Regions from separate parts of the Arthrobacter sp. AK01 genome, predicted to be linked through region 2. Evidence: riboswitches for the same ligand, from Rfam matches in the RefSeq annotation. Region 2 holds a riboswitch; the other holds the start of a gene.
The links. Region 2 has a riboswitch for cyclic di-AMP ahead of LN996_RS15970 (hypothetical protein). Riboswitches for the same ligand answer to the same signal wherever they lie in the genome.

Region 1 (3,398 bases), on a different contig from region 2:
AGTTTGCTTACGAAAGGGCTGATCGTGACCAGTAAAGACCCCCAGGACGAGCAGGGCTTCGGCGTGACCGGCGCTACGGGGCCCTACGGTGCCGCAACAACCCCCGCGGCCCGGAACGACCATGTGAACGCCGATCCGGAATTGCGCCAGGACGAAGACAATGACCCGGCAGCCTCCGCCAACCCCGATCCGCTGGACGGAAATCTCACGGGACTCGAGCCCGGCGGCGGAGTACCCCCAGGGGAAACCCCGCCCGCCGAGGGCAGCATGAGCAGCGACCAAGGGCACGAGGAGTAACTACGGCAGCCTCAGGATCTCACCGAGGTCGTACTCCGCCGGCTCCTCCAGCTGCGAATATGTGCAGCTTTCCGGGGTTCGGTCCGGCCGCCACCGCCGGAACTGCGTGGTGTGGCGGAAGCGGTCGCCCTCCATGTAGTCGTAGGCCACCTCGATCACCAGTTCGGGGCGCAGCGGCACGAACGAGAAGTCCTTGCCCCCGCTCCACCGGCTCTGGGCACCAGGCATCCGGGAACCCGCGACCCCTTCGCCCTGGCTGGCCCACTCGCCCCAAGGGTGCTCGCTGAGTTCAACCTGGTAGGGCTCAAGCTCGGCCACCAGGCTTTCCCGCTTGGCCATGGGGAATGAGGCCACCACCCCCACGTGCTGGAGGCGTCCGGCGTCGTTATAAAGGCCCAACAGCATGGACCCCACAACTTTCGCCGTCTTGTGCCAGCGGAATCCGGCCACCACGCAGTCCGCCGTCCGCTCGTGCTTGGTCTTGAACATCACGCGCTTGTTGGGTTGATAGGTCCCATCCAGCGGCTTGGACAGCACACCGTCCAAGCCTGCGCCCTCGAGCTGCACGAACCACTCCTGCGCCCGCTCAAGGTCCGTCACCGCGGGCGTCACGTAGACGGGAGGCTCAGCCTTGGCGAGCGCGCGTTCAAGGATGGCGCGGCGCTCAGAGAACGGCCTGCCCATCAGGTCCTCACCGCCCAGGGCCAGGATGTCGAAGGCGATCATGGATGATGGGGTCTTCTCAGCGAGCATCCGGACCCGGCTGTCCGCGGGATGGATCCGCTGCTGAAGCACCTCGAATTCGAGCCTGTTGCCCTGGATCAGGACAATCTCGCCGTCGATCACGCATTTGTCCGGGAGGTTCTTCCGCAGCGCGTCCACCAGCTCCGGGAAGTACCTGGTCATGGGTTTCTCGTTGCGGCTGCCCAGGATGACCTCGTTCCCATCCTTGAAGACGATGGTCCTGAAGCCGTCCCACTTGGGCTCATAGTGCCCAACATCGGGGATGGCCGGAACGGACTTGGCGAGCATGGGCGAGACGGGCGGCATCACTGGCAGGTCCATAGACAATGTCTACCTGCCGGTGCACGCCGAAGCTAGTCTTGTGCCATGGATATCTTGGCCGTGTTGGCCGCAGTACTCGGAGTTCCCGCGCTCCTCGCCGGCCTCTGGTACTGGACCTCGCGGCAGTCCAAGCGCGGAGTCAGGCGTGCGGCGGCGGGCGGGATGCTGGGCATCGCCGACGAGATCTTCCGCCCTGAGACTCATCAGGCACATCAAATCCAGAAGATCCAGCACGAGCTCCCGGCTCCAGCGCCGGCCCCGAAGCCTAAGCGCTAGAGGCCTCTCAATGGGGGAGGCCTACCGCCCGTTACATTAATGTGACTTTACTTTCCGGCTCATGTACCGTCGTAGGGCGACCCTTATCTCCGCTGGGCCGCTTCCGGATTGACGCCGAGCTCTGCCGCAATCCGGGATCCGCCAGACCCGCGGCAGAGGCGGGGGACCCAAAAGTTCCCGGACTTGATTCAAGTCCTTGGGGTGAAGCCGCCTTGTGCGGCCGGACGGCCTCGTCCGAACCCGACAGCTAACCTCGAAGGCGTTGAGAGGCAACCACCATGTCCCCAACCATGGATCAGCCGCGCCGCGCCCAGACTGAGCGCGAGCGCACCAAGCCAACCGGACGCCGTCGGGCCCAACCCAGCGGATCCCCCATCAGCGCGCCTGCAGACTCCGTCGCGGCGCCCGAAACTACAAGCACGACGCCGGAAGCCGCCACCGCGGCCGACCCCACCGTCGCAACGCCCACCACCCGCGCAGCCGTACGCGCGGCCGAGCGGGAGCAGGCAACCCAGGCTGTGATCGCTCCTGCAGAGCCCGCAACTGGGGAATCATCCCGGCCCGGGCCTGTTGAGGCGGCAACTGCAGCCATTCCGGTCGTTCAAGCTGAGACTCCGGCATCCACCACGCCGGGGCCTCCCACCGCGGCCATCCCGATCGTTAATCCCACAAGCCCTCAGCCAGGCTCGTCGGAACCAGCCACGGCAGCCATCCCCGTGGTGGCAGCCCGCGATGAATCCGCGACCACATCCGCGGCTCCGGCCCCTGTGTCGCCGCGAGGCAAGTCCCCGGCCCAGGTCGCCGCGGCCGCAACGGCGTCGGCGTCACTCGCCGGCCGCAAGGATGTTCGCAAGCAGGCAGCGTCAGCCGCTGCCGCCAAATCCAGCTTTGGTGGCTCCTCCTTTGGCCGGGAACCCCACACGGTTTTGCGGAAAGCTGCGTCGGTCAAGCACATGAGCCAGCGCATGGCCGTGGTGGCAGGTGCCCTCGGCCTGGTCCTGACGGCCGGAACCTTGGGGCAGGCTCTCGAGCTGCCCTTCTTCGGCCAGGAAACGCCAGCCCAGGAAGCCAGCGGTAGCGGCACCGATCGAAACTCGGGCTCGGCAACCCCCGCGCCCAGCGCTTCGTACTCCACCGCCTCATCGCCTTCTGCATCAGCGGCGGCGACATCGGAAGCCGGTCAGCCGGCCACGGTTCCGGAGGCACCCGCCGCCGTTTCGCCGTCGTCGATTCCTACCCCGAAGATTTCACTGGCTGATCCGGTGTGGGTCCCGTCCCCTGTGCCTGCGACCATCGCCGCTGCGCCTGGTACCACCAGCCCGGCACCGGCTCAGCCAGCTCCGGCTCCTGGCGACGTGCCCTCGGACACGATCACCACGCCGCCCACGACACCGTCTCCGACACCCACGACGACGCCGACTGTCACTCCGACGCCGACTCCCACTCCCACTCCCACTCCCACTCCCACGGAAACGTCCACGCAGACGTCCAAGCCCCGGCCCACCGGCAAGCCCGTTGCGTCTACGACACCGCAGGCCTCCGGGACGGCTCTTGAAGAGATCCTCGACGCCGCAAAGGAAGCCCTCAAGTGAGCACCCGCCTGCCGCGCACCAGCACGCATGCGGGCTGGCACAGCCGGTACTGCAGCAGCAGCCGGACGGCCACCTTCCGTCGTCGATTGGGGCGCTGGAGCTGCCAGCGGTTGAAACGGTCCTAAAGCGAACCCTGCGAATGAGGCAGGCACCCACGACGGGTGCCTG
Region 2 (3,398 bases):
CCGTGCCAGCCGGGTGCCGATCGCGAGGTCCGAGTGGCCTGAGAGCAGCGGCGCAAGGAGCGGAGCCAGGGCGGAGAGGTCCGAGGACAGGTCTGCTTCCATGTAGGCGAGCACTGGTGACCGTGAGGTCAGCCAGACTTGTCGGAGGGCGTTTCCCCGCCCCCTGTGCTGGAATCGAACCACCGTCAGTTCAGGGAGTTCGCGGGCCAGCCGTTCGGCGATCCGCAGGGTGTTGTCCGTGCTGGAGTTGTCCGCCACGGTGATCTGGAAGGTATGGGGAAAGGACTCCGTGAGGTGCCTGTGCAGCTTGCGCAGGCCCTCCTCCAGGCGCGATTCCTCGTTGAACACAGGGATGGCGACGTCAAGGACAGGTACGGCAACGCGGGTGTCAACGGGGGAGCGCCGAGGCAGCTGCCGGCCCTCCGGCCCTCCTTGCGGGAGAGCCTGCTGGCCAGCCGGCGACGCCGCGCCAGCGAAGCCCGCGGAATGGACCCGTCGTCGCAAGGAGCTGGTGGCTGGATCTATGAGCGTCATGCTTCCAGAATGGGCCCGCCGATTATGAGGGCTTTAGGCGGAAGCTGTGACCCCACTGTGAACTCCGAGGGGCAGCTGTGAAACGGGAAAACCGCGCCGGTTCCCGCCGTCCGCTCCAGTGGGTACTGGTGCGAGCGGCGGCAACCGGCGCGGTATCAAGCAGTCTGGTTTAGTACCAGTTGTTGGCCAAGTGGAAGGCCAGGGCAGCCGACGGGGATCCGTAGCGTTCCTTGATGTAATTCAGGCCCCACTTGATCTGGGTCTGGTAGTTGGTCTGCCAGTCAGCACCGGCAGTTGCCATCTTGGAGGCCGGCAGGGACTGGACAATGCCGTAGGCGCCGCTGGAAGCGTTCGTGGCAGTGGTCTTCCAGTTGGATTCCTTCTCCCACAGGGTGTTCAAAGCGGTCATTTCGCCGGCGCTCCAGCCGTAGTTGCCCAGGATGCTGGCGGCATAGGCCTTGGCGGCGGCGGGATCGTCCACAGCTTTCGGGGCTGCAGCAGCGGCGGCAGCTTCGGCAGCGGCGGCGGCAGCAGCGGCATCAGCAGCCTGCTTGGCGGCAGCATCTGCAGCGGCTTTCTCTGCTGCGGCCTGGTCAGCGGCAGCCTTTTCGGCAGCAGCCTTTTCAGCTGCGGCCTGGTCAGCGGCAGCCTTTTCGGCGGCAGCCTTCTCAGCAGCCACCTTGTCCGCTGCAGCCCGGTCAGCGGCGCCCTTTGCGGCGGCTGCATCCAGGGAAGCGGAGATCTCGGCTGACTTGTTATTGCTGACCTGGGCATTCGCCTGGGTCTCGGCAACGCGGCTCACCTCGGGGAGGGTTAGGGCGGCGTTGGCAGCAGTGCCGAGCGATGCAACGCCCAGTGCAGCAGCTACAACACCGGCAACAACCGACATGCGGTGGCCGGACTTACCCTGACGGGCGGCGTTCTTGAGGACAGCCTGCGACTTGGTCAACGGGGCGTTGTGTTCATCGCGGTGACGCGCGGAAGGGCGCGTCTGATCGTTAAATTCAGACATATGTGATTACCTCTCAGCGCCTGCGGAGTTAGCTGTCGGGTTCGGATGAGGTCATCCGGCCGCGCATCACGCTGCGGCTTCACCCCAAGGGCCGGCAAAAATGCCTGGGCCCGGAGACTCTGGGTCCCCCGTCTCTGCCTCGGAGAAAGAGCGGACTCCGGGAAGTGGCAGAGCTCGGCGCATCCCGGATGTGGGTCAGTTGGGGCGACCCACCCTTTCGACGGTACAGGAGGTTTCGGTAGAAGTCACATTTAGGTAACAGAGATCACGATACCGGTGAGTCGCCTTGCCGGATTCGTTACACGCGTTCGTTGCTGACGGTAGGGAGTCGAAGGGCGAACTCCGTGCGCCCTTGACGCGAGGTCACCTCAACGCTGCCACCGTGCGCCTCCACGATGGATTCGACGATGGACAGGCCCAGCCCGGACGTGCCCTCGGACCCCGACCTTGCGGCATCGGCGCGGGCAAACCGGGAGAAAATCCGGCTTTGGAAATCTTCCGGAATGCCCGGGCCGTTGTCAGTCACGGTAACCACTGCGCTGCCATCGGCGGAGAGCATGACGCCCGTAACCACGGTGGTCCCGGCGTCCGTGTGTTTGCGTGCGTTGGAGAGCAGGTTGGCCAACACCTGATGCAGTTGCGTGGCGTCACCCCTCACAGTGATGGGTTCGTCCGGGAGCTGGAGTTGCCAGATGTGGTCCGGAGCCATGACTTTTTCGTCGCTGACCGTTTCGATGACTAATTGCGTGAGGTCCACATCCGTAACCTTGATGGGCTGGCCTTCGTCCAGCCTGGCCAGTAGCAGGAGATCCTCCACCAGTGTGGTCATCCGCTCGGATTGGCTTTGGACGCGAGCCAATGACTTCCGGCCGTCGTCGGTGAAGTTTTCGGTCATCCGCAGCAGTTCTGTGTAGCCGCGGATGGCGGTCAGCGGTGTGCGGAGCTCATGCGAGGCATCAGCGACGAACTGTCGAACCTTGGTTTCGCTCTCCTGCCGGGCTTCCAACGCGCTGGAGACGTTGTTCAGCATTTGATTCAGGGCATGGCCAACGCTGCCGACTTCCGTTCCGGGATGAGCGGCCGACGGGGGTACGCGCACCGCGAGCGCCACTTCACCGGCGTCCAGGGGCAGGCGCGAAACCTTGGTGGCCACCTCCGAGAGCTGTTCCAATGGCCGCATGGTGCGGCGGATGATGACCGTGCCCGCAAGGCCGATCAGCACCAGTCCGCCGAGCGAAACCAGCACCATGGTCCAGACCAGCGAGGCCTCGGCGCTCTGCTTGTCCGCAAGCGGCAGCCCTGTCACGATCACATCGCCATTGGTCTCGACGGCTACCAACCGATAGTCGCCGTTGGAGAGCGAACGGTCCACAGGACGGTTGTCCGTGGGGAGGGACAGCAGCACTTGTTCGTCGGCCGCGGAGAGCGACACCCGGTTTCCCCTGGCATCGATCAGGCCCGAGCTGCTCACAATTGAGCCGTTGATCCGGGCGTTCAGCGTCCCGGCGGCCTGCCCGCGAGCCTCCAGCGGGTCAGGCCTTCCGGACCCAGGAAAGTTCGCCGGTGGCCTGCCGAAGTTGTTGGCGCGGCTGGATGCCTGCTCCAGTTGGCTGTCGAGCTGCTTGTTGAACACCATGTCCATGGAGGCGTAGCTCACCACGCCAACTGCCCCGCAAATGGCGACCAGCAGTGCCATGGCCACCAGAACCAGCCTGGTGCGCAAGTGCCACGTGGAGGGGTTCAGCCAACTGCGGCCCGACTTCCTGGCCACTCCTGAAAGTGTGCTCAACGCCTAGTCCGCTGGCTTGATGACGTATCCGGCACCGCGGATGGTGTGGATCATCGGCGGATG

Region 1: it holds a riboswitch for cyclic di-AMP, as region 2 does, so the genes downstream of both, LN996_RS19975 (hypothetical protein) here and LN996_RS15970 (hypothetical protein) in region 2, are expected to answer to the same signal.

Annotation. Positions count from the first base shown of each region.
Region 1 covers NZ_JAJOHP010000075.1:9,332-12,729, reverse strand. The annotation lists gene LN996_RS19990 (DUF6480 family protein) at 25-297, shown strand; gene LN996_RS19985 (ATP-dependent DNA ligase) at 298-1,362, opposite strand; gene LN996_RS19980 (hypothetical protein) at 1,408-1,638, shown strand; cyclic di-AMP (ydaO/yuaA leader) riboswitch at 1,768-1,914, shown strand; gene LN996_RS19975 (hypothetical protein) at 1,917-3,230, shown strand.
Region 2 covers NZ_JAJOHP010000046.1:33,570-36,967, reverse strand. The annotation lists gene LN996_RS15975 (dolichyl-phosphate beta-glucosyltransferase) at 1-534, opposite strand, end outside; gene LN996_RS15970 (hypothetical protein) at 704-1,546, opposite strand; cyclic di-AMP (ydaO/yuaA leader) riboswitch at 1,550-1,736, opposite strand; gene LN996_RS15965 (HAMP domain-containing sensor histidine kinase) at 1,845-3,335, opposite strand; gene LN996_RS15960 (response regulator transcription factor) at 3,339-3,398, opposite strand, start outside.